3 regions of the Chromohalobacter sp. HP20-39 genome follow, and region 2 is predicted to be linked to each of the others. Evidence: predicted binding sites of a transcription regulator. Region 2 holds the regulator's gene; each other region holds the start of a gene.
What was found. Region 2 encodes sigma-54, which starts transcription at its own class of promoters, with help from an activator protein. Its sites were predicted from a motif close to TGGCACNNNNNTTGCTNT; they were not measured.
Positions count from the first base shown of each region.

Region 1: the regulator sigma-54 is predicted to act here: its motif matches at 1,091-1,108, upstream of RVY79_RS00840 (HAD-IIB family hydrolase).
Region 3: the regulator sigma-54 is predicted to act here: its motif matches at 1,188-1,205, upstream of hmpA (NO-inducible flavohemoprotein).

Region 1 covers NZ_JAWHTP010000001.1:178,566-180,768, reverse strand. The annotation lists gene RVY79_RS00850 (2-dehydro-3-deoxy-6-phosphogalactonate aldolase) at 1-25, shown strand, start outside; gene RVY79_RS00845 (2-dehydro-3-deoxygalactonokinase) at 22-933, shown strand; gene RVY79_RS00840 (HAD-IIB family hydrolase) at 1,199-2,086, shown strand; gene RVY79_RS00835 (glycosyl transferase) at 2,083-2,203, shown strand, end outside.
Region 2 covers NZ_JAWHTP010000003.1:217,539-219,741, forward strand. The annotation lists gene RVY79_RS07605 (RNA polymerase factor sigma-54) at 51-1,484, opposite strand; gene lptB (LPS export ABC transporter ATP-binding protein) at 1,609-2,203, opposite strand, start outside.
Region 3 covers NZ_JAWHTP010000011.1:39,044-41,246, reverse strand. The annotation lists gene hmpA (NO-inducible flavohemoprotein) at 1-1,149, opposite strand, end outside; gene norR (nitric oxide reductase transcriptional regulator NorR) at 1,397-2,203, shown strand, end outside.

The DNA.
Region 1 (2,203 bases), on a different contig from region 2:
GTTCGAGCACGAGGGCGATCAATGAGCGCCGAGGAGCGACTGATTGTCATCGACTGGGGCACTAGCAATTTCCGGGCGTTTCTGGTCGATCGGCAAAGCGGTGCTTGTCTCGATACGCGGCGTAGCGAGGCAGGCCTCAAGGCGCTGGAAACCGCTGAGTTTCCGCATTACTGCCAGGCCCAGGTCGGCGACTGGCGCGAGGGTGGGCGTGTCCCCGTCTATCTGGCAGGCATGGTTGGCTCCAAGCGCGGCTGGAGTGAGGCACCGCAGCTCGACCTGCCCGTCTCGGGGTGGGATCTCGCCGCGCATGTCGTGGCCGCGCCAGGGTTGGAAAATGCCTGGATCGTGCCGGGCGTGAAGCAAGTCGACGAGGCCCACTGTGACATCATGCGCGGTGAGGAAGTCCAGGCCTTCGGTGCACTGGCCCTGGCGGGGACCTCTGATGCCGATTGTTGCTTGCCCGGTACCCACAGCAAGTGGGCGCGCCTGCGCGATGATCGCATGACTACTTTCACCACCCTGATGACGGGTGAGCTTTATCACGCGGTACGCTTTCACACCTTGCCAGGCGAGCCCGCCCGTGATGAGGCGCCGTTCGATGAAGACGCCTTTCGCCAGGGACTGGCGCGTGCCCAGGACGAGGACGGCGTGCTGCATGCCCTGTTCGAGGCGCGCAGCCGACATCTCTATTGCGGTCTGGCAACCGAGCAGGTGGGCAGCTTCATCTCCGGCGTGTTGATCGGTGAGGAAGTGCGTGCCATGCGCGCCGCACGCCCCGACCTCGAACGCCTGCTGTTGATCGGCGCCGAGGCTCTACGCAGCCCTTATACGCTGGCACTGGCAGCGGCCGGTCTCGAGGTCACGCCGCTGGATAGCGACGCGGCGACGCTTGCCGGGTTGGCGTTGATCGCCGAGCATCATCACGCCGAGTAGCGGGTTCTGCTCATATTGCCTATGCATGGTACGCCCCGTTGTAGTGCACAAGATGCGCCGCAGCGGGGCATTTTTGTGGGCGTGCCTCAATCATGCACCGTGGCGGGGCGTGCACGAGCCCTTGGCAGCCGGGCTCGAAGCGTTGCCTGTCAGAGGATGGCATGATCCGTGCTACTCTCATCTGAAGAGTTCCTTTCATGGACGCTTGCGGCGGCCATGCGGCGCATTCCGGGACATTTGAAGCGGTGCAAGGGGGAGAAGGCTCATGACGCAGTCGGTTTCGCATACGCCGTGGCTGGTGTTCACCGATTTGGATGGCACGCTACTCGACCACGACAGCTATACGTGGCAACCCGCCGCCGCTTGGTTGTCACGGCTCACCGAGGCCGGTGTCGCGGTGATTCCTACCACCAGCAAGACCCGCGAGGAACTGCTGGCCCTACGCAATGAGCTGGGCTTGACGGAGACGCCGTTCATTGCCGAAAACGGTGCGGTGATCGGACTGCCGGCACGCTGGCAACATGCCCGACTGGATCGCGACCCCGCCGCGCCGGATGGGCTTATCGTCAAGACGCCGTCACTGGATATCGGTTTCATTCGGCGGCGTCTCGAGGTGCTACGCGAGCGGTTGGGCGTGCGCTTTCGTGGCATGGGCGAGTTGTCTCTCGACACACTTTGCGAGTTGACCTCGCTGAGCGCCGACAAGGCGCGTCAGGCGCAGGCGCGTGAAGGTAGTGAGCCACTATTGTGGGACGACGACGAGGGGGCCCTGGCGCGCTTTCGTCACGCCTTGGAAAGCGATGGCCTGCGCCTGACCCGAGGCGGGCGTTTCTGGCATGTGATGGGGGCGGTCGACAAGGGTCAAGCGGTGCGCTGGCTGCTCGATCGTCACACGGCGCTGCGCGGTGTCCGGCCTTCCAGCGCGGGGCTTGGCGACGGTCCCAACGATGTCAGTCTGCTCGAGGCCGTCGATCATCCGATTCTAGTGCGCGGCAAGCACGAGGCGGTGGTGGACATCGCCGGAGGAATGACGCTCTATCGCACCCGGCAGCCTGGCCCCGAAGGTTGGGCTGAGGGGATCGCCGATTGGTGGCAGACCTGCATGGATGCGACGTCCGGAGACAAGACCCCCCAGGAGGACACGTCACGATGAGCGACTTCTACCAGAACGGTATCGTTACCACTTTCCATAACCTGACCCAGCGCCCGGTGGAGGCCTTGGAAGCCGACCTGGTGCGGTTCTCCAAGCGCCGGCCGATGGGCTTGATCC
Region 2 (2,203 bases):
GGTCGCGGCGAGTCTACGCAGCGTGGTAAGTGCGTGCAACTCGCCCTCCATCAGGCGAGTCGTTTGCGCTCACTGGAAGAAGGAATGCCCATCGCTTCACGGTACTTGGCGACGGTGCGTCGTGCGACCTGAATCCCGTCCTGGGCCAGCAGGTCGACGAGCTTGCTGTCGGATAGAGGCTTGCGTGGCGGCTCGTCACCGATCAATTTTTTCAGCCGCGCGCGGATTGCCGTGCTGGAATGAGCATCGGTTTCGCCTTGACCACCGACGTGGCTGGAAAAGAAGTATTTAAGCTCCAGGACGCCACGTGGGGTATGAATGAATTTCTGCGTGGTCACGCGGGAGATGGTCGATTCATGCATATCCACTGCGCTGGCGATATCGGCCAGGATCAGTGGTTTCATTGCTTCCTCGCCGTGTTCCAGGAAATCGAGCTGGCGCGCCATGATCTCCCGTCCCACGCGCAGCAAGGTGTCGTTACGGCTCGAGAGGCTCTTGAGCAACCATTTGGCTTCCTGCAGATGTTGCTTGAGAAAGGTATTGTCATCGCTCTTGTCGGCGCGCTTGATGAGCGCGGCGTAATCCGGCTGGATGCGTACCCGGGGGAGCGCCTCGGGATTGAGCTCGATGCGCCAGTCCTGTCGAACGCGGCGTGCGATCAGGTCGGGGATGACATAGTCGTTGCTGCTGTCCTCGAAGGCGAGGCCGGGCCGTGGATCGAGCGTGCGAACCAGCGCGATGACATGATCGAGTTCCTCCTCGTCGAGGCGCAGGCGCCGCTTGAGCAACTTGCGATCGTTGCCGGCCAGTGCCTCGAGGAACTGGCGTACCAGGCGTTTGGCCTGGGTCAGCAGCGGCATGTCCTCGGGTAGAGCACCGAGCTGCAACAATAGGCACTCGCGCAGATCGCGGGCACCGACACCGGTGGGATCGAACTGCTGCACGCGCATCATGACGTGTTCGACATCGCTGGTCTTGAGCCCGGAAAGGCCTTGGCCGCGAAGGCCCTCGACCAGTTCGTCGAGAGAGAGGGTGAGATAGCCGTCGGCACCCACGGCATCGATCAGGCTCTCGGCGATATCGCGGTCTTGCGGTGTCATGTCGGCCATGGCGAGTTGCCAAGCCAGGTGGTCATGCAGGCTGGTATGCGCGGTATTGCGCTCTATGTCGGGTCCTTCCTCGCTACTACCGCCTCCGCCCGTCAGCGAGGAGCCGGCATCTTGATAGGTGTCGCTCCATTCGCTATCCAGCGACAGGCTCTCAGGGATGTCGTCCGTCCAGTCATCCTCCTGCTGGGATTCGCTGACCTCGCGTTCGTCGAAGTTCTCTTCGAGTTCCAGCATGGGGTTGGAGTCGAGCGCTTGCTGAATCTCCTGGCGCAAGTCCAGCGTCGAGAGTTGCAAGAGCTGGATGGCTTGCTGTAATTGAGGCGTCATCGTCAGCTGGGTGCCGACGCGAAGCTGCAGCGTAGGTTTCATGGACATGGAGAATCGGTCGTCGCTTCCTGAAACGGTGCCCGTACGTTATCCCGCGACGACGTCACTTGCAAGAACGGAAGCAACAATCGTGCCATTTATATAAGCGCAGGGCGGTTCCAGTAGCTTGCGCTTACAGTCGGAACTCATGGCCGAGATAGACGTCGCGTACTTTCTGGTTGGCGAGGATGGCGTCGGCATGCCCCTCGGCGATGATCTGTCCGTCGCCGACGATATAGGCGTTATCACAGATATCCAGGGTTTCGCGGACGTTGTGGTCGGTGATCAAGACGCCGATATCACGATCGCGGAGTTGGCGAATGATGCTCTTTATCTCGCCGACGGAAATCGGATCAACCCCGGCAAAGGGTTCGTCGAGCAAGATGAAAGCGGGTTCGGTGGCCAGGGCGCGGGCGATCTCGACGCGACGGCGCTCCCCTCCGGACAGGCTCATGCCGGGGTTGTCACGGATGTGGGTGACATGGAACTCCTCGAGGAGGCGTTCGAGTTGCGCTTTGCGCGCGGCCTTGTCGAGATCGCGGCGTGTTTCGAGAATCGCCATGATGTTGTCGGCGACCGAGAGCTTGCGAAAGATCGATGCCTCTTGGGGAAGATAGCCGATGCCGGCGCGGGCGCGTTCGTGCATGGCGGCGTGGGACAGGTTGCGCTCGTCGATATGCACGCTGCCGGCGTCGGCACCGACCAGTCCGACAATCATGTAGAACGAG
Region 3 (2,203 bases), on a different contig from region 2:
GAAGAACTCATGATGGCGACGTGCCGCCTCGATCCCGAGCGTCCCCAGCACCGCATCGACGCAGCGCATGAAGTCCGTCGGCCCCACCGTATAACAGTCGGCGTCACGCGGCACATACTTCGACAGCAGGTCGGCATCCACGCGGCCGACATGATCGGGCATATCCTCCGCGCGCGGTCGAGAATAGACGCTAATCACCCGCAATAATGCCGGATACGCCTTGCGCAGTTCGGCCAACTCGCCAGCGAAAGCACGCATCGCGCCATCACGCGCCGCATGCAGGTAGACGACGCGACGCCCCTCGACGAGCGCCTGCCGGGCCAGCGGCAACATCGGCGTCTGCCCCACGCCGCCACTGATCAGCATCACCGGCGTATCGCCCTCGACCAAGGTCAAATGCCCCGCCGGTGGCAGCAGCTCCAGGGTATCGCCCACCGCCAGGCGGTCATGGAAATACCGGCTGACCTGGCCACCCTCCTCGCGCTTGATGGAAATCCGATAAGTCTTGCCATTGGGCGCCGCCGAGAGACTGTAGTGGCGATGCACGGTTTCGCCGTCGATGGCCAGCTTGAGACCGATATACTGCCCCGGACGATGCGCGGCGACCGCACCGCCATCCACCGGCGCCAACTCGAAGGAAGTAATGACGGCACTCTCGGGGCGCTTGGCGACGATGCGGAACCCGCGGGTACCGTCCCAGCCACCGGGCTGAGCGGCGAATTCGTGATAACGGCGTGCCTCCTTCTCGATCAGAAGCCCCGCCAGTTCCTCGTAAAGCGCGCTCCAGGCATCGGCGACCTCCGCCGTCACTGCCTCGCCCAGCACCTCGCCGATCGACGCCATCAAGCATTCGCCGACGATCGGATAATGCTCGGGGCGGATTCCCAGCGACACATGCTTGTCGACGATGATGCCCAGCACCTCGTCGAGACGTGCCGGCTCATGGCGCAGTTGCACATAGGCAACGACGGCACCCGCCAGCGCGCGCGGCTGCCCGCCACTTTGCTGATGCGCAGCATTGAACAGCGTCTTGACCTCGGGGTAGCGTGCGAACATCAACGGATAGAAGCGCTTGGCGATGGCCTCGATGTGTTCGGCGACCACAGGCGTAGTGGCGGCGATAACGGATTCCTGAGCGGATGTCAGCATGATGTCTCCTCGCGATACTTGCAGTATGTATCCCTGTTATCGCAATCGGAGTGCCAACTCGGAGCATTTCGCCGCCCCCGCGACATTGTGCCACGCCAGTGCCGGCAAGGCCGCGTAGTGGCCGCTTCCAGCGTACTTCAAGATGAGACCCGGTGAAGGGCGAACCCTTGCCTTTGCCATCGCAAGTGTCAAAATAACATTCATTTATGCGTGTCGTTATGACAACTTTCTTGGAAACTATGTATAAATGACAGCATTCCTGAATACCTTGCGCGGCCTGCTCGCCGACCTCAGCGTCGGACGTGGCAGCGATGCCCTGCCCGAGCGCTGGGCACAACTGCTCGCCGCACTGGTCGGCGCTTATCCCGCCGATGCCAGCACTTTGATGGTCGCCCACGACGATGGCCTGCAACCCGTTGCCGTGCTGGGCCTCGATGACGAAGTCCGCGGTCGCCGCTTTAGCCTGGCGGAGCACCCGCGTCTGGCCGCGATCGCCGCGCATCCCGGCGTGTGCCGCTTTCCGCTCGACTCGCCGTTGCCCGATCCCTTCGATGGCCTGCTCGACGACACCTTGAGCCACGTGCATGACTGCATGGGTGTGGCCCTGCGCGATGGTGACCGGCTGCTCGGCATGCTGACGCTGGATGCGTTGACACCGGGCTGCCTGGCCGCCATCGACGATGACGAACTGTTGGCTGCGGCAGGCCTGCTGGCGACCTGCCTGCGTCTCGCGCAACAGCTAAGCGATACCCGCTCGCGCCTCAACCAGGCACTCGACCAGCACTTCCCCGACCCCAACGCACCGCGCAATAGCACGCCCGATTGGCAAAGCCCCGCCATGCGGCGACTGGAAGAAAGTCTTGTCCTGGTGGCGCCCACCGACATGAGCGTGCTGCTGCATGGCGAGACCGGGGTCGGCAAGGAGCGGATCGCCCGGCGCGTGCATGCGCTTTCCTCACGCTGCGCAGGGCCGCTGGTCCGCGTCAACTGCGCGGCCTTGCCCGAGTCGCTGATCGAAAGCGAACTGTTCGGCCATCGACGCGGCGCGTTTTCC